Regions from separate parts of the Oerskovia jenensis genome, predicted to be linked through region 1. Evidence: riboswitches for the same ligand, from Rfam matches in the RefSeq annotation. Region 1 holds a riboswitch; each other region holds the start of a gene.

Region 1 (7,399 bases):
GCCCCACGAGATGCCGAACATCCCGACCCTGCCGCTGCACCACTCCTGCGCCGCGAGCCACTCGACGACCGCGACACCGTCGGCGAGCTCGGTCGGCGAGTACTCGTCGTCCTGGTGGCCGTCCGAGTTCCCGCTGCCGCGGAGGTCGACGCGCACCGACGCGTACCCGTGGCCCGCGTAGTACGGGTGGCGCTGCGCGTCGCGCGGGGCGGTCCAGTCGGACAGCCGGTAGGGCAGGTACTCCAGGATCGCGGGGACCGGCGCGGGGTCGACGGGTCGCCACACGCGCGCGGCGAGGCGCGTGCCGTCGGCGAGGGGTATCCAGTGGTCCTCGACCGTGGTCTCGAACGGGAGCTCGGTCACGTACCGCATGGTCGTTCCTCCGGTGCTGGGTGGTGCGGGTGGTGCGATCGGTCGGGTGGTGGTCGTCCGGCGACGCCGGTGGCGCGGGTCGCGCCCCTCAGTGGACGGGATGCATGGTCCGCTTCATCCAGGGCGAGAGGATCAGGACGACGACCGCGACGAGCACGGCCACGGCCCCGTTGAGCGTGAAGTAGAGGCCGTCGGGGATCTCGCCGTAGAACCGGACGGTCTGCGCCTGGATACCGTTCGCGAGCGCGATCGACAGGAACCACACGGCCATCGACTGGCTCGAGAAGGCCGCGGGGGCGAGCTTGGTCGTCGCGGACAGGCCCGTCGTCTGGAGCAGCACGTCACCGAGGCCCAGCAGGAGGAGCGAGGCCAGGAGCCACCACACGGCGATCTTCCAGTCGCCGCTCTGCCCCGTCACCGCGGGCACGAGGATCAGGTAGGACAGCCCGCCGAGGAGCGCGCCGATCGCGATCTTCTTGGACGCGTGCGGCTGCCGGGGGCCGAGCCAGGTCCACAGGGCCGCGACCACGGGCGCGACGAGCACCTCGACGCCGCCGAGGAACGAGCTGAACCAGGCGGCCGGTGCCTCCCACCCGAAGATCGTGCGCTCGACGTGCTGGTCGGCCAGCAGGATCAGGACGCTGTACGCCTGGAAGAGCACGAAGTTGAACGCGACCGACGCGAACCACAGCACGAGGAACGGTCGCAGCCGACCGCGCTCCTCACCCGTGACCCGAGGGCTGCGGAACATGACCGTGAAGTAGGCGATGGGCGCGGCCATCGCGATCACCGTCAGCACGTCGACGACGCCCGCGATGCTGAGCCGCCCCACGAGCGCGAGCCCGACGGCGAGGAGCACCACCCCGGCCGCGACCCCTCCCAGGATCCACAGGGTCCGGCGCATCACGGCCGGCGGCAGCGGCGCCTCGGGGCCGCGCCCGTGCCCGGGGACGTGCTTGCGGCCCACGACGTACTGGACCACTCCCGCGGTCATGCCGATCGCGGCGGCCGAGAACCCCCAGTGCCACCCCACGTCGGCGCCGAGCCAGCCCGTCACGAGGGGACCGAAGAACGCCCCGACGTTGATGCCCATGTAGTAGAGCGCGAACCCGGCGTCGCGGCGCTCGTCGGTGGTCGAGTAGAGCTTGCCCACGAGGGTCGACACGTTGGGCTTGAGCAGGCCCGTGCCCAGGCTGATGAGGACCAGCCCGAGCCAGGTCGAGAGCTCGGCGGGGACCGCCATGGTGTAGTGCCCGCACGCGATGAGGATCCCGCCCCACAGGACCGCGCGGTACGAGCCCAGGACCCGGTCAGCGATCCACCCGCCGCCGACCGAGACCAGGTAGACCATGGTCCCGTAGCCGGCCGCGATCGAGGCCGCGGGGCCCGCCGCCATCCCGAGCCCGTCGTCGGCGACCGACGCGGTGAAGAACAGGACGAGGATCGCCTGCATCCCGAGGAAGGAGAACCGCTCCCAGACCTCGAGGCCGAACAGGGTCGACAGACCTCGGGGGTGCCCGAAGAAGGCCCGGTCGTCCGGGTCTGCCGCGGGGTCTGCCGGTCGTGCGTCCTCGGTCGTCAACAACCCTCCAGCGATCGGTCGGCCCGTCGCAGGTCCGCGCAGGCATCCTTCCAACCTAAGGAGGATCGGGTCACGTGGCCACAGGGACGCCGGCCCGTGGATGTCGAGCCCGAGGTCGGTCAGGCGACCTGGCCACGTCGCCGGACCAGCCCCGGGTTCGACACCGCCGGGTTCTCGGGGTCAGCGCGTCAGGTCCGCGATCCGGGTCAGCAGGCCGTCCCGCACGGTCAGCCACTCGTCGGACAGGACCGAGAAGTAGGCGGTGTCCCCGCGCGAGCCGTCGGGCGCGACCCGGTGGCTGCGCAGCACCCCCTCGGGCACCGCACCGAGCCGCTGGATCGCGGCGATCGAGCGCGCGTTGCGCGCGTCGGCACGCAGCGCCACGCGCTCGACGTCGAGCACCTCGAACGCGTGCCGCAGCAGCAGGTACTTGCACACCGGGTTGGTCACGCCGCCCCACCACGGCCGGTCGTAGAAGGTCGAGCCCAGCTCGACGCGCCGCTGCGCGGGCGACCACTCGTAGAGCGAGGTGCTGCCGCGGACGGACGTGGCGCCGTCGGGCCCCTCGCCGGGAGCAGCCGGCCCGACGACGGCCCACGCCAGGCGCCCCGGCGCCGCCACCGCCTCGCCCACGTAGGCGGACATCGCGGGCGTACCGCGCGGCGTGGGCGACGACATCCCCGCCCACAGGGCGTCGTCGACGAACGCGCCGAGCGCCTGCGCGTGCTCCTCGGCGAGCGGCTCGAGCCGCAGCCCGAACCCTTCCAGGACGACGTCGTTCTCCATGCGGGCATCCTGCCCGACCAGTTGTGAAGGTCTCGTGGACCGCCCGTCCTCCGAGATGCGAGTCACCGGGAGCCCTGCCTACGGTCGACAGGTAGCACCCACCAACACCGAGGGAGGAACCCCCATGGGACTGGGAGACAAGGCGAAGCACGCGGCCGAGGAGGCCAAGGGCAAGGTCAAGGAAGGTGCCGGCAAGGCGACCGGTAACGAGCGCCTCGAGGCCGAGGGCCACGCCGACCAGGCGAAGGCCAACGTCAAGCAGGCCGGCGACGACGTCAAGGACGCCTTCAAGAAGGACTGAGTCCGCCCGCAGACGAAGACCGCCCCGGGACCCTGCAGGGTCCCGGGGCGGTGCTGTGGACGGGGTGGACGACGAGCGGGCAGGTCAGAGCGCGATGACCGGGGGCAGGTCGGCGACCGCGGTGAGGTCGGCCGGACCGGCGGCACCCGTGGCCTCGAAGCCGAGGGTCCCCGCGAACGACTCCTCACCGACCGGTGGCACCACGGTGAGGAACGGCGGGCCCACGGGCACGCCGACCGCGGGCGGCCCCGCGGGCTCGACCAGACCGATCACGGGCACGATGCGCGGGCTCGTGATCCGCGCGAGCAGGCCGAGCTCGACGCCCGCCCACTCGTGCGCCAGGATCGAGAAGCACACCGAGTCCGCGCGCGTCCCGTCGGGAGCCGTGCGATGGCCGCGCATGACACCCTCCTCGTACGCGCCGAGGCGACGCATCGCGGCGAGCGAGCGCGCGTTGCGCGCGTCGACCCGGAACCCCACGCGGTGCACGTCCCACGACTCGAACGCATGTCGGAGCAGCAACCATTTCGAGACCGGGTTGACGAGGCTCCCCCACGTGGAGCGGGCGTAGAAGGTCCGCCCGATCTCCACGCGCCTGTCGTCGAGCGACAGGTCACGGAAAGCGGTGCTCCCCACCACGAGACCCGAGCCCGCGTCGACGACCGCGAAGGCCGTCAGGGCGCGGGTGGCGCGGGTGTCCTCGATGAAGTTCACCATCCCGACCTCCCCCTCGGGGAGGGTCGTACTCATGCCTGCCCACATCGACGGATCGACGATCTGGGCCAGCGCACCGGCGTGCGCGACAGCCAGGGGTTCGAGGCGGAACCCGTGGCCTTCTAGGTGGACATCGTGCTGCACAGCGCATATCAGAACACACGCAGGCGTCGCCGCCAAGACCACGGAGCGGTCGACTGTGAACGGGCGGGTGACGCGCTGGTGAACGTTGGGGTTCGGGCAGCGTCTGCGCAGGTCAGAGGCTACTCAGGCGGGGGCGGGTCCGCAGCCGACGGCGGCCGTGATGTTGCCCGCCGCGGCCGTCGCGAACAGGCCCGAGAGGCCCGCGACCTGCAGGAGCGGACGCGGGTCGTCGCTCACGACCCAGCAGCCGTCCACGACCTCGTACCGGGCCGTGGCCCCCTCGCTCACCCAGGTGCGCAGCGCGGTGACGAGACGCTCGATCTCCTCGCCCGTCGTGCCGACCCCGATCGACGCCCTGATCGCCCCGGCCGGGAAGCCCAGCCGGGCCAGGAGCGGGTGCGCGCAGAAGCGGCCGTCGCGCACGCCGATGCCATGCTCGGCCGACAGGTAGGCCGCGACGAGCCCCGCGTCGGAGCCGTCGACCGAGAAGGTCACGACCCCCACAGGATCCACGGCGTCGGCCCAGGCGCGGACGACGCGCACGCCGTCGATCGCCTCGAGCCCCGCGACGAGCCGGGCCCGCAGCTCGGTCTCGTGCGCGACGAGCTCGCCGGGCTCGAGCGCCGCGAGCGCGTCGCACGCCGAGGCGAGCGCGACCGCGCCGATCACGTTGGGCGACCCGGCCTCGTGCCGCGCCGGGGCGCTCTGCCACGTGGTGCCGTCGAGCGTCACGTTGCGCACCGCGCCGCCACCGGCGAGGTAGGGCGTGCCGGAGTCGAGCCAGTCGCGGCGCCCCACGAGAGCGCCCGCACCGAACGGCGCGTAGGTCTTGTGCCCCGAGAAGGCGACGTAGTCCACGTCGCTCGCGGCGAGCGAGACGCCGCGGTGCGGGACGAGCTGGGCGCCGTCGAGCAGGACGCGCGCACCGGCGTCGTGCGCCGCGGCCACGACCTCGGCGAGCGGCAGCGACTCGCCCGTGACGTTCGAGGCCCCCGTGATCGCGACGAGCGCGTACGGGAAGCGCGACAGCTCGGCACGCAGCCCGGACAGGGTCTCGGCGACCGTCGCACCGCCGACCAGGACCGTGGCGCCCCCCGTGCGCTGCCAGGGCAGGAGGTTCGCGTGGTGCTCGACGTCGAGGACGAGCACGCGGCCCGGCGAGCCGTCGGCCTGGGCCGGGACGCAGCCCGCGAGGAGGTTGAGCGAGTCCGTGGTGTTGCGCGTGACGATCGTGACGTCGTCCTCGCGCGCGCCGACGAACGCGCCGATCGTCTGGCGAGCGGCCTCGTAGAGGGCCGTCGACACCTGGGAGAGGTAGCCCGCGCCGCGGTGCACGCTCGCGTACAGCGGCAGGACCTCGTTGACCCGGTCGGCCACGACCTGGAGCGCCGGGGCCGAGGCCGCGACGTCGAGGTTCGCGTACGGGACGCTGCGCCCGTCGACGAGGGGGACCAGGGTGTCGCTGCCCACGACGGGCAGCACGGCACACGAGATGGGGGCTTCGATGACTGCGTGTGCGCTCATGGCACGTCCTCCGGTGGTCGTCGGAGTTCGCCCTGCCGGCCCCTCCGCGCTTGCCCCCCTCCAGGTAGAGAGGGACCTGGTCGTCACCCGGGGCACCCCACCGCGGAGGAGGGTTGCCGGCCAGCAAACCGGGGCTTTGCGCTGGCACTCATGACCTGGTGTCCAGGATGGTCGAGGCGCCCGGAGCATGTCAACCGGTGGGCACGGCGTCTCGGATGATGGGCACGGCGGTCTCTCAGCAGCGCGGGTAGGTCAGGAGGTCAGGTGCGCGCGGTCGCTGCGAGCGCCGCGATGTAACGCGCATCGGCCCGGTACATGGCGGCGTGCTCCCGGAAGTCGTCGCGTCCGGTCACGGACGCCCGCTCGTCCGTGAACGCCGCGAGCTCGTGGAGCCGCGCGACCACGGTGGTCAGGACCTCACGTCGCGAGTACGGCATCCCGTAGGCGGCGACCAGCACGTCGAGTCGTGCCAACGAGTCCAGCCGCCCGACGACGTCGCTCCCCTCCGAGTCCCCTGCGTCCGCCACGAGGGGCGCGAGCCGGTAGCCGAGGTAGGCCAGGTCCCAGATCCGGGGGCCGGGGCTCGCGGTGTCGAAGTCGATGAGCCCCACGAGGGTTCCGTCGCGGAAGACCATGTTGTACGGGGCGACGTCGTTGTGGCACACGACCTCGGCGGGCTCGTGCGGTGCGGTCTGCCAGACGGGCGCCGCGGTGCGTGTGTCGAGGAACCCGACGCTCGCGTCGTGCACGCGCCGCAGCAGCGCGCCCGCGTCCCGGAGCACCGACTCGTCCCAGACCCACTCGGGCAGCGGGTAGTGCGCGACGTCACCGGGGAGGAAGGACAGCACCTCGCGCCCCTGCTCGTCCGTCCCGAGCGGCTCGGGCACCCCGGTGACGCCCTGTGCTCGCAGGTGCCGCAGGAGCGCCTGGATCGTGGGCGTCCAGGGACCTGCGGTCCGGCGGACGGTGTCGCCGCGCCGCACGACCGTCGTCGAGTTCCCCCCGGCCAGGGGCTCCTCGGCCTGGTCGGGCGCCTCGGGGTAGAGGGCTTGCGTCGAGGTAGAGGCCCCTGGTCCTCCGTCTCGACGGGAGTCCTCTACCTCGCGGTCCGGTTCGGGGAGATGGCTCATGCGCAGGAACCTACCCGACCACCCTGCGAGACGACCGTTCCATCTTGTGGGCACGGTGGCGTACGATCCGACGCAACCATCCAGAGCGGCTGAGTGACTTGGCACGATGACGCCGCAGCAACCCCCCGGCAACGGGCGAGGGTGCTACCGCCACGACCGATGGAGGATCACCATGAGTGTCCCTGACCGCGCGACCGCTGCCCCGGTCCCCGACGCCCGGCCCGCCGACGGCTACGCCGGCGACATCACGCCCCAGCAGGCGTGGACCCTTCTCCAGGGCGACCCGAGCGTCGTCCTCGTGGACGTGCGCACCGACGCCGAGTGGCGCTTCGTCGGGGTCCCCGACCTGGCCTCGACCGGCCGCGAGCCCGTCCTGGCCCAGTGGGTCGACGTCACGGGCCGCCCCAACCCGGCGTTCGTCGCGGAGCTCACCGCGGCCGGGGTGAGCCCTGAGCGTCCGGTCGTCTTCCTGTGCCGCTCGGGAGCCCGCTCGATCGGCGCCGCCAAGGCTGCCACCGCCGCGGGGCTGGGTCCCGCGTACAACGTCCTCGAGGGCTTCGAGGGAGCGCTCGACGGCGCCGGCCACCGCGGGTCGGACGGCTGGCGCGCAGCCGGTCTCCCCTGGAAGCAGTCGTGAGCGCCGCGCACGGGGACGGCGTCCTGCGCATCCCTGCCGGCGTCCCTGGCGGCTCGGGCCGCGGCCCGCTGCCCCGCTCGGCCCGTCCCGACACGCTCGCGGTGCGCGGCGGCCACGCCCGCTCCAACTTCGAGGAGACGAGCGAGGCGCTCTTCCTCACGCAGGGCTACGTCTACGGGAGCGCCGCGGAGGCGGAGGCCGCGTTCACG
Region 2 (7,399 bases), 2.2 Mb from region 1:
CGCGCCCCACCACGTCGTCGACCCAGCCGCGCAGGAACCCCGCGAGCAGACCGAGCAACGAGCCGACCGACAGCCCCAGCGCGACCGCGATCACGGTCGCGCTCAGCGAGAGCCACGAGCCGTGCACCACCCGGGCGTACACGTCACGCCCCAGGTGGTCCGTGCCGAACAGGTGCTCGGCGCTCGGTGCCTGCAGGCGGTCCGCCGGAACCCCGGTGACCGGGTCCTGGGACGCGAAGACGCCCGGTGCGAGCGCCCACGCGACCACGAGCAGCAGGAACAGCACCGCGAGCAGCAGGCCGGGACGGCGCAGCACCGCGAGCCCCGCGCGACCGAACGTGCGGGGCAGCGCACGCACGCCCCCGACGCGTCGGCGCGCGGTCTCGGGCGGGACCGGGTCCGCGAGCGCCCCCGGGGCGAGGGACGTGCCCGGCGCGGGCGCGTCCGGCGACGACGTCTCCGGGACGGCATAGGTGTCGAGTCGTGCGGTCATGGTGTCCTCCTCCGTTCCCTCACGCCGCGGCGGAGGGTTGGCGGGTGGTGATCCGGGGGTCGAGCACGGGGTAGAGCAGATCCACGAGCAGGGTCACGACGACGAAGACCACGGCCGAGAAGACCACGATGGCCTGGACCACGGGCACGTCCTGCTGGTCGACCGCGGTCACCGTCAGCCGACCGACCCCGGCCCGGGAGAAGACCGTCTCGGTCACGACGGCACCGGCGAGGAGCCCACCGACCGTCACACCGAGCACCGTGAGCGCCGGGATCGACGCGTTGCGCAGCGCGTGGCCGAAGTGCACGCGGGCCCGCCCCGCCCCCTTGGCCCGGGCCGTCTCGACGTAGGGCTCCGCGAGGGACTGGCGCAGGCTGCGCGAGAGGACCTGTGCGAACGCGGCGCTCGCGGGGATCGCGAGCGTGAACGCGGGCAGGACGAGGCTCTCGAACCCCTCGTTCCCCATGGCGGGGAACAGCCGCAGCTCGAACGAGAACCACTGGAGCAGCAGCAGCCCCACCCAGAACGTCGGCAACGAGATGCCCAGGGCCGGCAGCGACGCGAGCGCGTGCCGGAGCCAGCGGGCGCGCGGGTAGGTGCTCGCGAGCGCGAGCGTCGCACCCCCGACGAGCGCGATCCCCAGCGCCAGGGCCGTGAGCTGGAGCGTCGGTGGCAGGGCCTCGGCGAGGAGCTTCGTGGCGGGCGCGCCCGACGAGAACGATCGGCCGAAGTCGAGGTGCAGCGCACCCCAGAGGCCGTGCGCGTACTGGACCAGGACGGGACGGTCGAGCCCTTGCTCGGCGCGCAGGCGCGCGACGAGCTCGGGGTCCGAGAGGTCGCCGTCGGCTCCTGCCGCCTTGATCGAGGCCGCGTCGCTCGGCAGGACGTAGAGCAGGAAGAACGAGATGGTGAAGGCCGCCCAGAGGACGAAGCCTCCCTGACCCAGGCGGCGGGCGATGTACCGGCCCATGGTCGGCTCCTCTCGGTCGTGGCGCGCGGTGCGCGGGTGCGGGGTGCGGTGTGTGGCGCGCGGGTGGTCAGGACGGGTGGCCCGGTGGTGCGCCGGCGGTCGGGCGGGACGCGCGACGACGCGCCCCGCCCGACCGCGCGGGACTCAGTCCTGCTGGACCCAGGCGCCGTGGAAGTCGAGGCGGGTCGACGCCTCGAAGCCCAGTCCGTGGACCGTGTCGGCCGCCGCGATCGTCGTCGAGAGCTCGTAGACCGGGATCGAGTGCCCCTGCTGCACCAGGAGGCGCGCCGCCTCGGTCACGAGCTCCTGCCGCTCGGCCGGGTCGGTCGACGCCGCCGAGCGGTCGAGCAGGTCGTCGACCTCCTCGGGGGCCCGCTTGTTGATGTTGCGCGCGTTGGCCGAGAAGATCGTGCGCAGCACGTCGGGGTCCGAGCGCGTCAGGTTGTAGTAGTCGAAGTCGAAGTCCCCGGACTTCTTGAGCTCGGTGGACTCGGCGACCGTGACCTGCTTGAGCTGGAGGTCCACGCCGATCTTCGCGAGCTGCTGCTGGACGAGCTCGAGCGGCTCGGCCACCTGCCAGAACGTGACCGTGGTGGACAGGCGCTGCCCGTCCTTGACCCGCACGCCGTCGGCACCCTCGACCCAGCCCGCGTCGTCGAGGAGCTTCTCTGCGCCGTCCGGGTCGTACGCCAGGTCGTCCGAGACGTCGGCCCACAGCGGGGTCGAGTGCGACAGCACGCTCGTCGCGGGCTCGTCCTGCGGGGTCAGCAGGGTCGCGGCGATCTCCTCGCGGTCGATGCCCTTGCTGATCGCCTGCCGCACCGCCGGGTCGGCGGCGAGCGGACGGGACTCGTTGGGGAAGAGGTTGAAGACGACACCCGGGTTCGCCCGGTACGCGAGCCAGAAACCGTTGCCGTCGAACTGCGGCAGGTCGACCGTGCTGATGGCCGCGGTCGCGTCGATCTGCCCCGAGAGCAGGCTGCCGGTGCGCACGCTGGCCTCGGGCACGAACTTCACGGTCACGGTGTCGAGGTACGCCTCGCCCGTGTGGTCGTCCGCCTCGGAGGCCCAGTCGTACCCGGCGACCTTCTCGAGCACGACCTCCTGGTCGAACGTGTACGACCTCACCGCGAACGGTCCGGAGCCCACGAACTTCCCGGCGCACCGGTCCTCGACGCTCAGCGCGGCCGACGCGGGCGAGAGCAGCCCGAGCGAGAAGGTCGAGGACGCCTGGAGGAACTGCGCGCTGGGTGCCGAGAAGTCGACCCGCACGGTGCGGGGGTCCACGACCGTGGTCCCCTCGTACCCCACGAGGTAGGCCGAGCCGAGCGAGGCCGCTGCGCCCAGCTCGACGATCTTGTCGAAGTTCGTCTTGACCGCGGCCGCGTCGATCGGCGTGCCGTCGGCGAACGTCGGTCCCTCCCGGAGCGTGAACGTGAAGCTCGTCGCGTCCGCGTCGACCTCCCAGCTCTCGGCGAGCCAGGGCAGGATCTCGCCCGTGTCGGGGTCCTGCGCGGTGAGCGAGGCCACGGTCTGACGGGCCGAGGCGATCGCGTCGTTGTTCCCGACCTGCTGCGGGTCGATGCAGTGCGAGTCGACCGTGACCGCGAAGGTGAGGTTGCCGCCCGGGACGGGCTCCGCCGTCGGGCCGGGGGACGTGCCGTCCGCCGCGCCGCCGTCACCGGAGCCGCACGCCCCGAGCAGGAGCGCCGTCGTGGCGAGGGAGGCCGCGGCGAGTGCGCGGCGGGACGGGGCCGTGCGGCCGCCGGGGCCCGTGGGCCTGGTCGAGAGGGACATGCGAGAGGTGCTCCTTCGGTCGTGCGCGCCGCGCGACCGGCAGGGCCGGCGGCGCGCAGGGGTCGCCGACGGACCGTGGGTGCGTCGGGTCGACGCCTGCTCACGGTGCGCGGCGGTGGGGGCCGTCAGGGGACGGCGAAGGTGGGGACGTGGTCGACGCGGGGGTCTCGCCCGCGCGTCAGGTGCGACCTGGGTTCAGCCGGGTGTCAGCGACAACAGGGGACGAGGAGCCGGGGGCCGTCGAGGTGGCGGACCGCCCTGCGGTCGTGCTCCTGCTCCGTGCCGGGTGCGCGCATCGTCCGTTCCTCCGTGTGCCTACCGCGTGCTTACCGCGCCCGACGGGTCGCGGTCAGGTACCACCCGGAGCACCCCGTCACGTCGAAGGGTTGCTGGCCAGCGAGCCGGGTCTTGGCACTGGCGCTCTTCACCTGCCGCACAGGAAAGCCCCCCGAGGGCGAGGAGTCAAGGGGTGAGAGCGCCGTCCCACACGGTGAGACGCCAGGGGGGTGCGAGACGGGGCCCGGTGACCCGTGACGGGTCGCCGAGCCCCGTCAGGGAGTCGTGCGGCAGGGCGCCCAGGCGCGGCGAACCCCGCTCAGGACGCCTTGCGCTTGCGGCCGACGAGCACCAGGTCGTCACGGTGCACGATCTCGCGGTCGTACCCCTCGCCCAGCTTGTCGCGCAGCTCGTGGGTCGAACGTCCCAGGAGGCCGGGGATGTCGCTCGAGTCGAAGGCCACGAGGCCGCGCGCGATCACGCGCCCGTCGGGGGCGACGAGCTCGACGGGGTCGCCCGCGTCGAAGTCGCCCGTGACCCCGACGACCCCCGCGGGCAGCAGCGACGCACGTCCGGCCAGCACCGCGGCGACGGCCCCCGCGTCGAGCTCGAGGCGTCCGCGAGTGCGGGCCGCGTGCGCGAGCCACAGGCGCCGGCGCGTGGTGCGCTTGCCCGTCACGGCGAACCAGGTCCCGACCTCGCGCCCCGCGAGCGCGCCCTCGGCGTGCGCGGCCTTGGTCAGCACGACGGGGATGCCCGATCCGGTCGCGATGCGCACCGACTCGAGCTTGGTCAGCATGCCGCCCGTCCCGATCGAGCTGCCCCGGCCCGTGACCTCGATGCCCTCGAGGTCGAGCGCGGAGTGCACCTCGCGGATGCGCTGGGTACCGGGCCGCGAGGGCGGACCGTCGTACAGGCCGTCGACGTCGGTCAGCAGGACCATCGCGTCGGCGCGGACCAGGTGCGAGACCAGGGCCGCGAGGCGGTCGTTGTCCCCGAAGCGGATCTCGTCCGTCGCGACCGCGTCGTTCTCGTTGACGACGGGCACGATCCCCAGGTCGAGCAGGCGTTCGAGCGAGCGCTGGGCGTTGCGGTAGTGCCCCCGGCGGATGGTGTCCTCGGCCGTGAGGAGCACCTGGCCCACGCGGATGCCGTACTCGGCGAACGCCTGCGCGTACCGGGCGACCAGGAGCCCCTGCCCCACCGAGGCCGCGGCCTGGGCCGTGGCGAGGTCGCGTGGTCGCGCGCTCAGGCCGAGCGGGCCGATCCCCGCAGCGATCGCCCCCGACGTCACGAGCACGACCTGTCCACCCGCGGCGTGCCGCGCGGCGATGACGTCGACGAGCGCGTGGAGGGCCGGGACGCTGAGGTGCCCGTCGGGTCCGGTGAGCGAGGACGAGCCGATCTTGACGACGACCCGGTGGGCCGTGGCGACCTGGGAGCGAGCGGAGAGCGCATTCACCGGGACATCATCGCGCGCCGGGCGCGGGGACGGGGCGCCATGTCACCGTGTGACACCCCGCGGTGAGACGGCGTGGGCACCGGTCCTGCTCGCCGGGCCCGACGACGTCGCTCCCCGCCCGCTCGACGTCACGCCCGGGCGGAGGGTCGGCACCCCCCGGGGACGCCGCAGGGCGGGCACGACCCGAGGGTCGTACCCGCCCTGCGTGCGGACGTCCGGGGTGGGCGGGACCGGTGGTCCGCCGGTCGTCAGGCGAACCGGCGACCCGCCCCCGGCAGGTCAGTCCTGGTCGGGGTCCGTCCAGTGCCCGGACTCGCGCTCGGTCCAGAGCTCGGCGCGGGCCTCGGCCTTGGCGTCCATGCGCTCGGTGTACTCGCGGCGCTTGTCGGTACGCGTGGGGCGCGAGGTGTCCTCGAGGCGGAGGTCGGAGCCGCGGGGGCCGCCGAGGTGCTCGGCGCCCGTGATGAGCGTGGGCTCCCAGTCGAACACGACCGCGTTCTTGTCGGAGCCGATGCGCACCTCGTCGCCCGCGATGGCGCCGGCCTTGAAGAGCTTCTCCTCGACCCCCAGGCGTGCGAGGCGGTCCGCGAGGTAGCCCACGGCCTCGTCGTTCGAGAAGTCGGTCTGACGGACCCAGCGCTCGGGCTTGGAGCCGCGGACCTCGAAGTAGAAGCCGGTCTCGACGCCACCCTTGCGGGTCACCGTGAAGCCTGCGTCGTCCACGGCCTTGGGGCGCAGGATCGTGCGGGCCGGGGCGGGGGCCGGGGCCTCGCGGCGGGCCTGGTCGACGAGCTCGGCGAGCGCGAACGTCAGGGGGCGCAGGCCCTCGTGGCTCGCGGTCGAGATCTCGAAGACCCGCAGGCCGCGGGCCTCGAGGTCGGGGCGCACGAGCTCGGCCAGCTCGCGTGCCTCGGGCACGTCGATCTTGTTGAGCACCACGAGGCGCGGGCGCTCGTTGAGCGGGAGCCGCGCGCCCTCGATGTCGAGGTCGCCCGCGTAGGCGTCGAGCTCTGCCTCGAGCGCCTCGAGGTCGGAGATCGGGTCACGATCGGGCTCGAGCGTCGCACAGTCGAGCACGTGCACGATCACCGCGGTGCGCTCGATGTGACGCAGGAACTCGAGCCCGAGCCCCTTGCCCTGGCTCGCGCCGGGGATGAGCCCGGGGACGTCGGCGACGGTGTAGCGCGAGTCGCCCGCCTGGACGACGCCCAGGTTGGGGACGAGAGTCGTGAACGGGTAGTCGGCGATCTTGGGCCGGGCAGCGGAGATCGCGGCCACGAGCGAGGACTTGCCGGCGCTCGGGAAACCGACGAGCGCGACGTCGGCGATCGACTTGACCTCGAGGACGAAGTCGGCCTCCTCGCCGGGCTCGCCGAGCAGCGCGAAGCCGGGTGCCTTGCGACGCTGGGAGGCGAGCGCGGCGTTGCCGAGGCCACCACGGCCCCCCGCGGCGGCGACGTACTCGGCGCCCTCACCGACGAGGTCGGCCAGGACGTTGCCGTCGGTGTCCTTGATCACGGTGCCGTCGGGCACGCGCAGGATCAGGTCGCCGCCGTTGGCGCCGGCGCGGTGGTCACCCATGCCCTGGGTGCCGGAGGTCGCGTGGCGGTGCGGGGAGTGGTGGAACTCGAGGAGCGTCGTGGTCTGGGAGTCGACGACGATCCGCACGGTCCCACCATCACCTCCGTTGCCGCCGTCAGGGCCGGCGAGCGGCTTGAACTTCTCCCGGCGGATGGAGGCGCAACCGTTGCCGCCGTCACCGCCGGAGGCGTGCAGGACGACGCGGTCGACGAACGTGGCCATGGAAATGGTCCTCTCAAGCAGGGGGGAAGAACACCAGGAGGGGCGCACCGCGTCGGTGCGCCCCTCCTGTCAAGCGTGCTGCGTCGTGGATCAGGCCTCAGCAGAGACGATGTCGACGACCTTGCGTCCGCGGCGCGTACCGAACTGGACCGCACCGGCGGTCAGGGCGAACAGCGTGTCGTCGCCACCGCGACCGACGTTGTTGCCCGGGTGGAAGTGGGTGCCGCGCTGGCGGACGATGATCTCGCCGGCGCTGACGACCTGGCCACCGAAGCGCTTCACGCCGAGGCGCTGGGCGTTGGAGTCACGACCGTTGCGCGAGGAGCTCGCGCCCTTCTTGTGTGCCATGTCGAACCTGCTTTCGTGCTGGAAGAAGAGGGGGTGGGATCACCTGCGGCGGCCCTCACGAGCCACCGAGGGAAGTCACTTGATGCCGGTGACCTTGAGGCGGGTCAGCTGCTGACGGTGACCCTGGCGCTTGCGGTAGCCGGTCTTGTTCTTGTACTTGAGGATCGTGATCTTCGGGCCCTTTTCGTCCCGGACGACCTCAGCAGTGACCTTGACCTTCGCGAGCGCCGCAGCGTCGTGGGTCACCTTC
Region 3 (7,399 bases), 420 kb from region 1:
CCGTGGTCTCCCAGGCGGTCGCCGGGCAGGCCCGGTGTCCCCTGCCTCGGTCCCCGCTGGTCGTCGACGTCGTCCAGGTCGTCGACCGCATCGAAGGCGATCTGGCGGGGTTGCTCTCGTCGGCGAAAGGGCACGCCCGGAGCCTAGCGGCCGGGCGTGCCCTCACGGGACGGAGGTTCAGCGCGTCGCGACCGACACGAGGTAGTCGTCGGCGTCGTCGTCCCAGCGCAGGTCGATCGCGCCCGCGGTCTGCGCGGCCTTGCAGAACTGGAGGAAGCTGCGGTAGCCGAGCGCCTTCTCGCTGAAGTCGGGGCGCTTCTTGCGGAGCTGGTTCTTGAGGCCGGACAGGGGCACCGAGTCGCCCTGCTCGCCCACGACCGTGCGCAGCAGCGCGAAGTCGTCCCCGGCGTGCCCGCGCTCGGGCAGCGAGACCTCGGGGTCGCCCGTCGCGGGGCCCGCGCTGAGCTGTACGACGCCGCGCTCCTCGAGGTAGCGCAGGAACTCGCCGAAGTTGCGGAAGCCGTAGTCGGCCTCGCTGAAGGTGGGGTCCTTGCGGAGCAGCGTGCGCTTGAGCGTCGAGGCGACGACGGCCCCGCTCGACGAGCTCGACAGGTCCGCGAGGGTCTGCGCGACGAGGACCGCGAGGTCCTCGTCCTCGGAGGCCGAGGAGGCCCCGTGCCCGACGGCGGACTCGAGCTCGGCCTCGACGTCCAGCGGGACGGAGGTCGGCTCGGGCGCGCTCTCGGCGGTCGGTGCCGTGGCGTCGGCGGCCGGGGGCGGGGTCACGGCCTCGGGCGCAGGAACGGCTGCGGCCTTGCCCGAGGAGCCCGAGGAGCCCGTGGAGCGGCCGTACGACTTGCGGGTCCCGCTCCGGTTCGAGCTGTTCGAGGAGCGCTTGCGCTCGACGGGCTCGTCCGGGATCTCGACGCCCTCGAGGCGGTCGTAGAAGAGGAACTCGTCGCACGCCGCCGGCAGCAGCTTGGACGTCGAGTTCTCGACGCCGATCCCGATGACGCGCTTGTTGAGCTCACGCAGCTTGTGCACGAGGGGGGAGAAGTCGCTGTCGCCCGTACACATGACGAAGGTAGAGATGTACTCACGCTCGAAGGCCATCTCGATCGCGTCGACGACCATCTTGATGTCGGCCGCGTTCTTGCGCGAGGCCCCCATGCGCTGGGGCATCTCGATGAGCTCGACCTGGTGACGGGTCAGGGAGCGGCGGTCCTCGTCGAAGTACGACCAGTCGGCGTAGGCACGGCGGACGACGACACGGCCGCGCGCGGCCAACGCGTCGGCGATCGGCTTGAAGTCGAAGGTCATCCCGCCCAGGTGGTCGCGCGCGCCCAGCGCGAGGTTGTCGTAGTCGAGGAAGACGGCCAGACGTTCTTCGGTGTCCATATCCGCCAGGGTATTGCCCGCGTCGTCCGAACGCCCATCCGCCGCGGCGACCAGCCCGTATGTCACAGGCCGCTGGGCGGGAGACGGGCGTAGGTTGTAAGGACACCGGTCGGCCCGACGAAGGGTCCGCCGGGGCGCGCGCACACCGCGAGACGAGTCGACTCCCCGACGCCAGACCCTTCCGTCTCACGCTTCGAGCAGATACTGGCTCGCATCATGGATTCCCCCTACGATCGTCACCACCATCCAGAGCGGTCGAGAGTCCTGGCTCGTTGACACCGCAGCAACCCCCCAACGGAAGCCTCCCGCGGGTACGGGTGCTACAGCCAGGTTCGATGGAGCGATTCATGACCGAGGCATCCTTCTGCGCAACCCCGCACCGTACCGGGGTCCCGCGCACCACCCGTTCGGCCTTCGTGGCCACCGTCGGCACGCCCCTCCCGGCGGTCGCACGATGAGCATCGTCGACCTGGGGCACTTCGGGCACGAGGCACCGCGACCCACGGTGTCGTTCGAGCTCATGCCCCCGCGCCGCCCCGACGCCGCCCCCAAGTTCTGGGAGACGGCGCGGCGGCTCGTCGCGACGTCCCCGGACTTCGTGTCGGTCACGTACGGCGCGGCCGGCACGGACCGCGAGACCTCGCGCCGCGTCATCAGCCAGCTCCTGCACGGCACGCCCGTGCTGCCCATCGCGCACCTGACCTGCGTGGGCGCCTCGCGCGAGGACGTCGAGGACGTCATCACGGACTTCCTCGACGCCGGTGTGCGCAGCTTCCTCGCCCTGCGCGGGGACCCTCCGCGCGACCAGCCCGACTGGCGCCCCGCCGAGGACGGCGTGCGGTCCAGCACCGAGCTCGTGGCCCTGCTGCGCGAGGTCGAGGCCGCGCGCTGCGCCGCGAGCCCGAGCGTCGCGCTGCGCGGCGCGGCCCGCCCCCTGACCATCGCGGTCGCGACGTTCCCCGACGGGAACCTCGCCGCGGGCACGAGCCGCACCCAGGAGGTGCGCCGCCTCTGGCAGAAGCAGCAGGCCGGAGCGGACTTCGCGATCACGCAGCTCTTCTACGAGGCGTCGTCCTACATCGACTTCGTCGCCGAGGCGCGCGCCGCCGGGGTGACCATCCCGATCCTCGCGGGCCTGCTGCCCATGACGGACCCGGCCCGCCTCGCACGCGTCGAGGAGCTCACTGGCGTCCCGGCACCGCGCCGCGTCGTCGAGGCCCTCGAGGCCGAGCAGGACCCGGACGCACGCCACAGGCTGGGTATCCGGCACTCGGTCGAGCTCGCGCGCCAGGTCCTCGCGGCCGGCGCGCCCGGCCTCCACATCTACACGTTCAACAAGCACCAAGCCGCTCTAGACCTGCTCGAGGGAGTCAACCTCGGCGGTGGGGTAGCGGGGGACGCGAGCAGCGTCTCGTCCCGCACCCCCGACCTGGCCAGCGGGCCGTGGGTCTCCGGCACTCCCCTTCCCTCCGCCGAGCCCGCCCTGGGCGGGCCCTCGGTCTGACCAGTTCAGAGGTAATCACCATGAGTGCACCCACGTTCCCCTCCGGTTCCGTCCTCGGCTACCCCCGCATCGGCCCGCGCCGCGAGCTCAAGAAGGCCGTCGAGTCCTTCTGGGCCGGGCGCTCCACGGCCGACGAGCTCGAGGCCACGGCCTCGGCGCTGCGCGTCGCGGCCGCCCAGCGTCTCGTCGACCTGGGCCTCGACGCCTCGTCGGGCGCCGTGCCCGGCTCGTTCTCGTACTACGACCAGGTGCTCGACGTCGTCGCTCTCCTCGGGGCGGTCCCGTCGCGCTTCGCGTCGCTCACCGACGAGAAGGGCGCGCTGGACCTCGCGGGCTACTTCACGGTCGCGCGCGGCGCCGGTGAGGACGCCCCGCTCGAGATGACCAAGTGGTTCGACACGAACTACCACTACCTGGTCCCCGAGATCAGCGAGTCCACACCGTTCCGCTTCGCGGACGACCGCATCGTGCGCCAGTTCGTCGAAGCCAAGGACGCGGGCGTCGTGACCCGGCCCGTCGTCGTCGGGCCCGTCACGTTCCTCGCGCTGTCCAAGGCCGCCGACGACAGCGCGTCCGGCTTCAGCCCGCTCTCGCGCCTCGCGGACGTCCTGCCCGTGTACGTCGAGCTGCTGCGCGCCCTGGCCGCAGCCGGTGCACCGTGGGTGCAGCTCGACGAGCCCGCGCTCGTGTCCGACTCGATCGACCTCCCGGCCGCCGAGGTCCACGCCGCGATCACCGAGGCGTACCGGGTCCTCGCGACCGACCTCGCGGTGGGCACCGAACGCCCCGCCCTCCTCGTCGGCGCGCCGTTCGGCGGGCTCCAGGGAGAGCACGACGGCCTCACGCTCCTGGCCGCCACCGACGTCGAGGCGATCTCGCTCGATCTCGTCAAGGGAGCCGTTCCGGCGGGCCCTGTCGCAGGCTTGGAGACCAAGACCGTCGTCGCGGGTGTGATCGACGGCCACAACGTCTGGCGTGCCGACCTCGCGGCGAAGCTCGACCTGGTCGAGGGGCTGTCCGGGCTGGGTGCGGGCGCCGTCGTCGTCGGCACCTCGACCTCGCTCCTGCACGTCCCGCACGACGTCGAGGACGAGGACTGGACGAACGGCTCGATCGACCCCCGCCTGCGTGACTGGCTCGCGTTCGCGGACCAGAAGGTCGGCGAGGTCGCGATCCTCGCCCGGGCGCTGACCGAGGGTCGTGACGCGGTCGCCGACCAGATCGAGGCGTCCCGCGCCGCGGTCGCCTCGCGCGCGGTGGCGAGCGGCGTCGTCGTGCCTGCGGTGCGCGAGCGTGCCGCAGCCCTGACCGAGGGCGACTTCTCGCGCGGCGACTACGCCGAGCGCGCGGCCGCCCAGCAGGCCAAGCTGAACCTCCCGCTGCTGCCGACCACGACCATCGGGTCGTTCCCGCAGACCCCGGAGATCCGCCGCGCCCGCGCGCTCAACGTCAAGGGCGAGCTGTCCGACGCGGACTACACGACCGCGATGCAGGACGAGATCCGCCGCGTCGTCGAGCTCCAGGAGCAGATCGGCCTGGACGTCCTGGTGCACGGCGAGCCCGAGCGCAACGACATGGTCCAGTACTTCGCGGAGAACCTCGACGGGTTCGCCGTCACCGCGAACGGCTGGGTCCAGTCCTACGGCTCGCGCTGCGTGCGCCCGCCGATCCTGTGGGGCGACGTCACGCGCCCGGCACCCATCACGGTCGACTGGTCGACGTTCACGGCCTCGCTCACCGAGAAGCCGGTCAAGGGCATGCTGACAGGTCCGGTCACGATCCTCGCGTGGTCGTTCGTGCGCGACGACCAGCCGCTCGGCGACACGGCCAACCAGGTGGGTCTGGCGCTGCGCGACGAGATCGCGGACCTCGAGGCGGCCGGCATCGGCATCATCCAGGTCGACGAGCCCGCGCTGCGCGAGCTCCTGCCGCTGCGCAAGGCCGACCAGGCCGCGTACCTCGACTGGTCGGTGAGCTCGTTCCGCCTCGCGACCGCGGGCGTCGTGGCCGAGACGCAGATCCACACGCACCTGTGCTACTCGGAGTTCGGCGAGGTCATCGGTGCGATCGACGGGCTCGACGCCGACGTGACGTCGGTCGAGGCCGCGCGCTCGCGCATGGAGATCGTGCCCGAGCTGGCCGAGGCCGGCTACGCGCGCGGCATCGGCCCCGGCGTGTACGACATCCACTCGCCGCGCGTCCCCTCGACCGAGGAGGTCACCGACCTGCTCGAGCTCGCGGTGAAGTCGATCGACTCGCGCCTCGTGTGGGTCAACCCCGACTGCGGCCTCAAGACGCGCCGCTACGAGGAGACCGTGGCGTCGCTCGAGAACCTCGTCGCCGCGACGAACACGGTGCGCGCCCAGCTCGGCTGATTCGCGAGACGCCCCGGGGGCGGTGGGCTCGGTCCCGCCGCCCCCCGAGGGGCAGTTCTCCCCGTTCCACCCCTGTCGCCTTTACCAGTAGCATCGGCGCGCACGCCATCGCTCCACCGTGGGGCGAGAACTCTGTCCCGATGGGGGAACCATGCACGCCACCACGCCGACCACGACCGACCTGCCGCTCTGGGTGGAGGGGCGCAAGAAGATGCGGCTGACCGCCATCGCCTCCCCCTTCCTGGCCGCCGTGCTGCTCACGATCATCGCCTTCGCACGCTTCGGCGACGAGGAGAACTTCGTGCTGTACCTGGTCATCGCGCTGGTCGCGGTGCTCGCGATCATCGCCCCGTTCCTCGTCTACTGGGTGCGCGAGGCGAAGCCCGTCACGGTCGACCTCGCGGCCCGCACCGTGCGCATCGGCGACGGGCCCGCCCGCCCGTTCTCCGACGTCACCTACGCGTACACGCGGATCGAGCAGGGTACCCTCACGCTGCGCTTCGGGTTCTCCGAGACCGAGCGCACCGCGATCCTGCGCGACCTCACCCAGGTCGTGAGCTTCCGCCTGCCCGAGGCCGACGCGCGCGCCCTCATGGAAGTCTTCGCCGACTCGAACCTGCCCGAGGAGAGCGTGGCCACCAAGGGCTTCATGGCCCAGAAGATCCACCTGGGGAAGGCCGACGCGATCGAGGTCGTCGCCACGCTCGCACAGCTCCCCCGCATCGCCTGAGACCTGCGCCGGTCGTCCGCGAGCGCGAGAGGGGCCCCGCACCAACGGTGCGGGGCCCCTCTCGACGTCGGACCACGGTGCGGCCGGTGGGCGTCAGCGGTCCCGGCCGGCCATCGGCACGAAGCAGCCAAGGGTGACCATCAGGAGGCCCGCGGAGAAGATCAGCGCGTGGTTCGACTCGACCGTGAAGGCCCACCCGAAGGCGACCATCCCACCCACGAACAGGATGAACGCCACGAGGAAGCGGGCGACGGCCCCGGCTCGCTCGGTGGCCTCGTTGCGCTGCGTCGTCTGGCTGCTCATGCTCTTCGCTCCGTACTGGTCGTGTCGTTCGGTGGGGTCTCACGGGGTTCCCCCGCGCGAGCGAGGGTCGTCCGCCCGACGACGGCACGCACGCGAGGCGTCAGGCCGTCAGTCCAGGTAGTGCTCCACCGTACCGGCATCCCGGATCGACGCGGCATCCGGGTCGCTGCCGAACTCGCGGGCGGCGTCCCGCTGGCGCAACAGGTCCCAGCACTGGTCGAGCTCGGTCTCGATCGCGCGCAGGCGCGTGTGCTCCTCCGACGCCGTGATCTCCCCGTCGGCGAGCTCGTCGCGCAGCCTGCGCTCCTCCGCCACCAGGTCGCCGATGTACTGCCGGATGCCTCGGTCCTCTGCCATTCCTCCACGGTACGGCCGGGCAGGTGGGCGCGCGATGCCACCGGCAGGGCCCCCTCGCAAGCGGAGAACGACGAAAAGTGACGTGTCCGACGTTCGGCACCTTTCGGCGTGCGAGCCGCCGGAGCCGGTGTCAAGGTAGTGACTCACCGGCCAATAAGGCACATACGGGACAAAAGGAGAATGACATGGGTTTCCTCGCATTCATCGTTCTGGGACTGCTCGCCGGACTCATCGCTCGCGCCATCCTCCCGGGCAAGCAGACCGGGTCGATCCTGATGACGATCCTCCTCGGGATCCTCGGCGCACTGCTCGGCGGCTGGCTCGGGAGCGTCCTGTTCTCGGCTCCGCTCGAGGAGTTCTTCTCGATCCAGACGTGGCTCCTCGCGATCGTGGGCTCCGTCATCGTGCTGGGCATCTACGGTGCGATCCGTGGCCGCAACGGTCGCACCGCCTGAGCGCACAGCTCACCCAGGCCGTCACCGCGCGTCCGTCGCGCCCCGTCCGGCCGCGGTGACCACCGAGAGGCCCGCCTCCTCGTCACGAGGAGGCGGGCCTCTCGTCGTGCCGGGCGGCTGTGCCGGGCAGCTCGTCGCACCGCACGGTCGGATCAGGGCCTGATGTGCGAGGGACGTGGTGCGGTCTCGTCCAGCCAGATCGTCCCAGGCGATGCTGACCGGGGACTACTGATCGACGGGGTCGCCGAGCTGGGGGCCTGACTCGAAGTACAGGACT
Region 4 (7,399 bases), 340 kb from region 1:
CGGCCCCGCAGACCGCGAACCCGCAGCCCGCGGCCCCGCGGCCAGTTCAGGACGGGTACTGCGAGAACGCGGCCGTCGCCGGGTCGGAGCCGAGCCGGGCGTCCGAGTCGAGCGCGTCGATCGCCGCGACCTGGTCGGGCGAGAGCTCGAAGCCGAACAGGTCGATGTTGGCCGCGAGGCGCTCGGGGTTCACGGACTTGGGGATCACGATCCGGTCGCTCTGGACGTGCCAGCGCAGGATCGCCTGGGCGGGCGTGACGCCGTGGGATGCCGCGATCGCGCCGACCGCAGGGTGGTCGAGGTCGGCGCCGCGGCCGAGCGGGGAGTACGCCTCGACCGCGATCCCCGCAGCGAGGGTCGCGGCCTGCGTGGCGCGCTGCTGGTAGGTCGGGTGGACCTCGATCTGGTTGACGGCGGGCACCACGTCGGTCTCGGCGAGCAGGCGCGAGAGGTGCTCGGGCAGGAAGTTGGAGACGCCGATCGCGCGGACCGCACCGTCGCTGTAGAGCTTCTCGAAGGCCCGCCAGGTCTCGACGTAGAGGTCCTTGCTGGGGACGGGCCAGTGGACGAGGTAGAGGTCGACGACCTCGACGTCGAGCTCCTCGCGCGAGTCCTCGAACGCCTGCAGCGCCGACTCGAACCCCTGGTCGCCGTTGCGGAGCTTGGTCGTCACGAAGATCTCGTCGCGCCGCAGACCGCTCGCGCGCAGCGCGGCACCGACGCCGGCCTCGTTGTAGTAGCCCGCCGCGGTGTCGATGTGCCGGTAGCCGGCCTCGAGCGCCTGCTCGACGTTCGCCTGGGTCGCGTCGTCGGGCACCTTGAAGACGCCGAGCCCGACCTGCGGGACGGTGACTCCGTTGTTGAGGACGACGTCGGGGACCTGCGTGGGAGAGACCATCACCCAGTTCTACCTCGACGTCCGCCGCGCGCACCACCCGTCCGGCGGGCCCCTGGTGGTCGCGCCGGAGCGGCCACGGAGGGGCCGGGCAACGGTGACCGGTCGGTGAAGGCCGTGGAGTCGTTGCGACGACCGTGCGAGAAGGTGTCGCACGCGACTGTGGCGCTGCTCTCATACACCGTGCCGGTCGCGACGAGCACCGGGTACGGGTGGCACGGTGGTTCGATGCCCCAGTCGCTTCCTCCGTCCCGTGACCTGACGCCGGGCGGCTCCGCTCCCGCGCGCCCGCGGAACCGAGCCGTCTGGGTCCTCGCCGTGCTCGTTCCCCTCCTGGTCGTGGTCGCGGGGGTCATGTTCTACCTGACGCGCGCCTCGGCGGACCCGTCCGGGGAGGCTTCCCCCACGGGTGCCCCGTCACCGACGGCGTCCCCGCTCCCCGCCGAGCGGGTCGACCCGCCCACGGTCCTGGACCCGGCGTCGGTCGAGAACCTCACGGTCCACCAGGAGTCGACCGCGGACGCCGGTGACGCACGCTCGATCTCGACCGTCTCGATCCCGGGCGAGCACTCGCTCTCGCGCGCCTTCGGCACGTTCGTCGACCAGACCGAGAAGGTCTACGACGCCGCGATCGACCCCGACGGGGTGGGCAACGAGCTCAACGTGGGGTGGGACCTGGTCCTCGCGCAGGGTGACGTGCTGGGGGTTCGCGCCACGACGTACGCCTTCACGGGCGGGGCGAACGGCGAGGTCGGCGCGCAGACGTTCTACACCGACATCCCGCGTGCCACCACGACGTGGTCGTCGGACCTCTTCACGGCCGACGGCCGCAAGCAGGCCGCGCAGTGGGTCGACGCCTCGCTCGACGCCGCGGGGCTCGGGTTCGAGGACCCCGTGCCCGCCGCGGAGGACACGTTCCGGGACGTCCGTCTGGGGCCCGACGGCGCCGCGACCCTGGTCTTCTCCCCCGGCCTCGTCTCGGCCCGCTCGGACGGCGAGCTGGCGGTGCGCATCGAGCCCGACGCGACGCGCACGGTCCTGTCCGCGGTCGGGAAGCAGATCGCGGACGCCGCGGCGAGCGGCACCCCGTTCACGGGGATCGCGCCGCCCCCGGTCGAGCCGCCGCCCGTGACGACCCAGCCCGTCCCGCCGGCGTCCCCCGGTGCCCCGGACTGCTCGGTGCTCAGCTGCGTGGCGCTGACCTTCGACGACGGTCCGGGCAAGCACACGTCCCGCCTGCTCGACACCCTCGCCGAGAAGCAGGTCAAGGCCACGTTCTTCCTCGTCGGCCGCTCGGTCGGCACGCACCCTGACGTGGTTCGCCGCGAGGTCGCGGAAGGGCACGTCGTGGGGAACCACACCTGGTCCCACCCGGATCTCTCGAAGCTCGGCACGGACCAGATCACCGACGAGCTCACGTCGACGGCGGACGCGGTCGAGGCCGCGTCGGGTGTCCGACCGACCCTCGTGCGCCCTCCGTACGGCGCCACGAGCGACACTGTGACGAGTGTCCTCTCCCAGCGCAACGAGCCGTCGATCCTGTGGAACGTGGACACCGAGGACTGGAAGAACAAGGACTCGGTCCAGACCTCGGAACGGGCCCTCGCAGGCGTGCGACCTGGGGCTATCCTGCTGATGCACGACATCCACGCCTCGACCGTGGACGCCGTCCCGGGCATCGTGGACGGCCTGCGGGCCGCCGGCTACACGCTCGTGACCGTGCCCGATTTGCTCGGCCCTGACCTGGTTGGCGGGCATGCGTACTTCAATCGTTAGCATCAGGGCTAGCACAGTCGGGGTAACCCCTGTACCGTAGCCGGTGAGATTGCAGTGCCTCGCTTGTCCTTGCGCAACGGCCCCATGCCACCGCGAACCTTGTTACCCAAGAGTTGACGACGAACACCGTGATGTTCGGCTCCAGATCATGGAGCTGTTTGAAACTCTAGAAGGAGATCCCCATGGCATTGGGAACCGTGAAGTGGTTCAACGGCGAAAAGGGCTACGGCTTCATCGCACCTGAGGACGGCAGCGCCGACGTGTTCGCGCACTACTCCGCCATCCAGACGCAGGGCTTCCGCTCGCTCGAGGAGAACCAGCGCGTCGAGTTCGACGTGACGCAGGGCCCCAAGGGCCCGCAGGCGGAGAACATCCGCCCGCTCTGATCTCACTCGCCTCCGGGCGTAGCTGATCATTGAACGAGTGCCCCCGACCGGTTCGCCGGTCGGGGGCACTCGTGCGTCCAGGACCAGGTACCCCTGTGCCCGGTCGGTGACGCCGTGGTAGAACTGAGAACGGTCCAGAGGACCAGCGAACCGCCCTCCGGCGTGCTGGTCCGGCAACCGCGCGACGCGCACGGTGCTCCCGGAGGAAGACCCGCCCCCACGATCGTGGGGGAAGAGCGAGGCCCGACGCCGTAGGGCGCCTCCTCGTGCCCCTCGCCCGGGGACCGTCCCGGGTGCGTACCGGCACGGAGGCGAGCTCCGCCGTCGGGCACGGAGAGAAGGAGCACCATGGCCGAGCGCGTCATGGAACGCCGGGCGACGGTCGTCGCCTGCACCCCGTCCGTCGTGTGCCGACAGTTCGACCCCGGCCACCTCCTCCACGACGTCCACGGGCGCATGCTCCGCAACCGGCCCTGGGGCTGGCGCGAGGGCGTCGTGCTCGCGGTGCGGGCGCGCGACGGGGGCGAGGAGGTCGTCGTCGAGTACGCGACGGGCGAGGGAGCGTGCCGGGTGTGGCACCACACGGGGCTCGACCTCGACCCCGGCACCACCGTGCGCGTGCACGAGCAGTACCACGCGCTCGAGCTCGCGGGGCGGGCGCTCAACGTCCGGCTCCTGGGTGGGGTGGGCAGCGTGCCGGAGCCCGCGCCTCGCTGACTGCGTGACTCTTCTGCGACTCGCCGGGCGCCTCTCCGCCGAACCATGCACCCGGCGGAACGTGCCGGCCGGCCGCCACGTTGAACCGGTGAGGGCGTCCGCCCTCGACGGTTCGACCAGAAGGACACGCTCATGGGATTCCTCGACCGCCTCCTCGGCCGCACTCCGCAGGACGAGGGGACGCCGCGCCGCCACGCGACCTACGACGGCCACGAATCCCCCGTGTACGGCACCCCTCCCCCCGCTCCGACGGGTCCGGGGCGCAGCGAGGACGACGTCGCGATCGACCGCTACCGCTACCTGCTGCGCACGGCTCCCCCCGAGGCCGTCGAGCAGGCTCACGCCGAGGCGTTCGAGCGGCTGACACCCGAGCAGCGGCGCCGGGTGCTGACCGACCTCGGCGAGAACCTGCCGCCCGCCGAGCGCGCGACCTCCGACGACCCGCAGTCGCTCGCCCGCATGGCCACCCGCGCCGAGATGCGCAACCCCGGCACGCTCGAGCGGTCGTTCGGCGGCAGGCAGGGCGGCCAGGGCGGACCGGGGATGGGCTCGATGATCGGGTCCAGCATGCTCGGCACCATCGCGGGCGTCGTGATCGGTTCAGCGGTCGCCAACATGCTGTTCGGCCCGATGTTCGGAGACCCGGCCGCGGACTTCGCCGGCGACGGCGGGACCTCGGGCGAGGGCGACCCCGGCGCGGCCGAGGCCGGCGGCGAGACGGACCCGGGAGCCGGCGACACGGGGGCCGGCGACAGCGGCGGCGGCGACTTCACCGAGGCAGGCGGCGACTTCGGCGGGTTCGGCGACTTCGGTGGTGGGGACTTCGGCGGCTTCGGGGACTTCTGAGTCCCTCGGCCGTCCAGGCCCGCTGAGTGCGGCGTGCGGCGGCACCACACCTCCGACCCGAGCGTTGACCTTGCCCCAGGGGCAGGGTCGAGACTGGCACGGTGCCCGACTCCACGGCCCTGACCACCGGCGAGTTCTCCCGCCGGTCCGGCCTCTCCGCGAAGGCTCTGCGCCTGTACGACGACAGCGGGCTCCTGCGCCCGGCCTTCGTCGACGGCGGGACCGGCTACCGGTACTACCTCCCGGCGCAGCTCGAGCGCGCGCGGCTCGTCGCCCTCCTGCGGCGGGTCGGGATGCCGCTCACCGACGTCGCGCACCTGCTCGACAAGGCGTCGCCCGACGCCGAGCAGCGGCTCCGCGGCTGGTGGGCCGCGCGCGAGGCCGAGGTCGTGGAACGCCGCGCCGTGGTCGAGTACCTCGCGCACCTGCTGTCCGCTCCGGAGGGCGCCGGGAGCCCGCACGAGCCCTTCGGCGTGCTCGGCCCGGCCGATGGCGCGGCGGGTGCCGGGACGGGCTTCCCCGTCCAGGTCCGCACCGATCCTCCGCTCAAGCTCGCGGTGATCACGTCGCACGTCGACCAGCACGCGCTTCTCGCGGCCATCAACTTCTCGGTGATCGGGCTGCGACGCCACGTCGAGCGGTCGGGCGCGACCCCCGGTGACGAGTTCCACGTGCTGTACCGCGGGATCGTGAGCCCGGACGACGACGGCCAGGTCGAGGTGTGCCTCCCGTTCAGCGGCACCGTCGAGCCGACCGAGGAGATCGGGACCCGGGTCGAGCCGTCCCGGGAGCTCGCGTTCGCTCCCGTCACGGCCGAGCAGTGCCGGTACCCGCGGATCCTGCGCGCCTACGACGCCGTGGGCTGGTGGGTCCAGCAGCACGGCACACCGGTGGGCAGCGCCCGCGAGATCTACCCGACCCTGCGTCCCGGGCACGCCGAGGACGCCGTCTGCCTGGTCGCCCAACCGTTCCGGAGGACTCGATGACCGACCTGCCCACGTCCCGCGCCACGCCGTCCGTCCCTGTCCCGGGCACGATCGCCCGACGCGACACCTCGGCCACTCCCGCCGAGGTCGCGCACTACGCGGCCCACTCGGCCTACTCGTCCCCCGGCGACCGTGCCGTCCTCCTGCGAGGGGTCCCGACCGAACCTGGTCCGCTGGGCCAGGTGGTGTGCAACGTGATCGCGCACTACCGCGGCGAGGCCGCCTCGCTCCCACCGGAGCGCGCCGCCGACGTGAACAGCCGATGGCTCGCGACGATCCTCGACCTCGACCACGCGCGGAACGGGACCACGCTCATCGACCCCCGCGCGGCGAGCGACCGGGTCGCGGGCTGCTGCCGGGACCACTCGCTCCTCGCGGTCGGGGTCCTGCGCGAGCACGGCGTCCCGGCGCGCACCCGCGTGGGCTTCGCCGGGTACTTCACCGCGGGCTTCCACCACGACCACGTCGTCGTGGAGCACTGGGACGACGGGCGGTGGGTGCGCTGGGACCCCGAGCTCACGGCCGGCACCGCCACCTTCCCGTTCGACCCCCTGGACCTGCCGCGAGGCACGGGGGACGTCGCCGAGGACCTGGCCCTGCCCTTCGTCCCCGCGTCGATCGCCTGGCTCGCCTTCCGGGCCGGGCTCGTGGACGTCGACCTGTTCGGGGTCGACCCGGGGCTGCCGATCCGGGGCGACTGGTTCGTCCACGACTACGTCCTGTTCGAGCTCGCCCACCGCCAGGGTGACGAGCTGCTCCTCTGGGACACCTGGGGGGCGATGAGCCAGGACGACACCCTCGAGGGACTCGACCTCGCACTGGTCGACGAGATCGCGGACCTGCTCGTCCGGGCCGACCACGGCGACCACGCGGCCGACGCCGAGCTCGCCGCGCGCTACGTCGCGGACGCCCGGCTGCACCCTGGACCGAGGGTCCGCACCCTCTCCCCCACGGGCACCAGCACCTGGACCGACCTCACGCCGCCGACCGCCTGAGTGCGGGGTAGTTGTCGTCGGAAGCCCGACACGACGACAACTACCCCGCACTCAGCGGAGCGGCGCCACGCCCGACCGGCACAGCCCGATGAACGCACCCAGCTCGGCGAGCTCCTCGGGGTGGTTCGGCAGGTAGTCCGTGAGCCGGGGCGAGCGGACCACGACGGCGCACCACTGGCCGCGCGAGACCGCGACGTTGACGCGGTTGCGCGAGAGCAGGAACTCCATTCCGCGCGGCACGTCCTCGCGGGCCGAGGCCGTCATCGAGACGATCGCGACCGGCGCCTCCTTGCCCTGGAACTTGTCGACCGTGCCCACCCGCACGTCCCCCAGCCCCGCGGCCTGGAGCGCGTGGCGCACGGTCCACACCTGCGCGTTGTAGGGGGCCACGACGACGAAGTCGTCCTCCGTGAGTTCTCGTGAGGCACGTGCGGCGCCGTCCGGCCCACCGGGCCCTCCCGGGTACCAGGTCGTCCCGAGCAGCGCCTTGACCTGTCGCACGATCTCCTGGGCCTCCTCGACCGAGGAGACCGCGTTGCCCGCGTGCTCGACCTCGACGACGTGCACCCCGGGCTCGACGCCCACGAGGAGCCGCTCGCCCGCTGCGGCCTCGGCGTGCAGCAGCCCCTCGTACGCGAGCTCGGACACCGCGTCGCACAGCGCGGGGTGCATGCGCCACGAGCGGGCCAGGAAGTACCCGAACTCGGGCGGCAGCACGTCGTGGCCGCCGCCTGCGCGGGTCAGCCAACCGAGCGCCGACTGGTCGACGGGCTCGGGGTGCTGTCCCTGCGAGACCTG

Evidence for each region. Region 1 has a riboswitch for S-adenosylmethionine ahead of JOD49_RS08965 (aminotransferase class V-fold PLP-dependent enzyme). Riboswitches for the same ligand answer to the same signal wherever they lie in the genome.
Region 2: another riboswitch for S-adenosylmethionine. It lies ahead of JOD49_RS18635 (ABC transporter substrate-binding protein); the one in region 1 lies ahead of JOD49_RS08965 (aminotransferase class V-fold PLP-dependent enzyme).
Region 3: another riboswitch for S-adenosylmethionine. It lies ahead of JOD49_RS10825 (methylenetetrahydrofolate reductase); the one in region 1 lies ahead of JOD49_RS08965 (aminotransferase class V-fold PLP-dependent enzyme).
Region 4: another riboswitch for S-adenosylmethionine. It lies ahead of JOD49_RS10525 (hypothetical protein); the one in region 1 lies ahead of JOD49_RS08965 (aminotransferase class V-fold PLP-dependent enzyme).

Annotation. Positions count from the first base shown of each region.
Region 1 covers NZ_JAFBBO010000001.1:1,992,446-1,999,844, forward strand. Annotated here, with positions in the region: gene JOD49_RS08940 (CocE/NonD family hydrolase) at 1-372, opposite strand, end outside; gene JOD49_RS08945 (peptide MFS transporter) at 461-1,954, opposite strand; gene JOD49_RS08950 (GNAT family N-acetyltransferase) at 2,135-2,740, opposite strand; gene JOD49_RS08955 (CsbD family protein) at 2,865-3,041, shown strand; gene JOD49_RS08960 (GNAT family N-acetyltransferase) at 3,126-3,941, opposite strand; gene JOD49_RS08965 (aminotransferase class V-fold PLP-dependent enzyme) at 4,023-5,423, opposite strand; SAM riboswitch class IV at 5,465-5,579, opposite strand; gene JOD49_RS08970 (phosphotransferase enzyme family protein) at 5,684-6,553, opposite strand; SAM riboswitch class I at 6,627-6,719, shown strand; gene JOD49_RS08975 (rhodanese-like domain-containing protein) at 6,726-7,190, shown strand; gene JOD49_RS08980 (O-succinylhomoserine sulfhydrylase) at 7,214-7,399, shown strand, end outside.
Region 2 covers NZ_JAFBBO010000001.1:4,171,963-4,179,361, reverse strand. Annotated here, with positions in the region: gene JOD49_RS18645 (ABC transporter permease) at 1-493, opposite strand, end outside; gene JOD49_RS18640 (ABC transporter permease) at 513-1,463, opposite strand; gene JOD49_RS18635 (ABC transporter substrate-binding protein) at 1,608-3,260, opposite strand; SAM riboswitch class IV at 3,578-3,689, opposite strand; gene proB (glutamate 5-kinase) at 3,856-4,998, opposite strand; gene obgE (GTPase ObgE) at 5,278-6,801, opposite strand; gene rpmA (50S ribosomal protein L27) at 6,892-7,149, opposite strand; gene rplU (50S ribosomal protein L21) at 7,225-7,399, opposite strand, start outside.
Region 3 covers NZ_JAFBBO010000001.1:2,415,426-2,422,824, forward strand. Annotated here, with positions in the region: gene JOD49_RS20750 (outer membrane protein assembly factor BamB family protein) at 1-134, opposite strand, end outside; gene JOD49_RS10820 (NYN domain-containing protein) at 178-1,398, opposite strand; SAM riboswitch class I at 1,638-1,740, shown strand; gene JOD49_RS10825 (methylenetetrahydrofolate reductase) at 1,853-2,902, shown strand; gene metE (5-methyltetrahydropteroyltriglutamate--homocysteine S-methyltransferase) at 2,923-5,277, shown strand; gene JOD49_RS10835 (hypothetical protein) at 5,429-6,007, shown strand; gene JOD49_RS10840 (hypothetical protein) at 6,101-6,310, opposite strand; gene JOD49_RS10845 (DUF2630 family protein) at 6,419-6,667, opposite strand; gene JOD49_RS10850 (GlsB/YeaQ/YmgE family stress response membrane protein) at 6,853-7,122, shown strand; gene JOD49_RS10855 (LppA family lipoprotein) at 7,348-7,399, opposite strand, start outside.
Region 4 covers NZ_JAFBBO010000001.1:2,337,283-2,344,681, forward strand. Annotated here, with positions in the region: gene JOD49_RS10510 (aldo/keto reductase) at 47-898, opposite strand; gene JOD49_RS10515 (polysaccharide deacetylase family protein) at 1,214-2,671, shown strand; gene JOD49_RS10520 (cold-shock protein) at 2,854-3,057, shown strand; SAM riboswitch class IV at 3,189-3,300, shown strand; gene JOD49_RS10525 (hypothetical protein) at 3,406-3,774, shown strand; gene JOD49_RS10530 (hypothetical protein) at 3,907-4,620, shown strand; gene JOD49_RS10535 (MerR family transcriptional regulator) at 4,722-5,606, shown strand; gene JOD49_RS10540 (transglutaminase-like domain-containing protein) at 5,603-6,601, shown strand; gene JOD49_RS10545 (AAA domain-containing protein) at 6,653-7,399, opposite strand, start outside.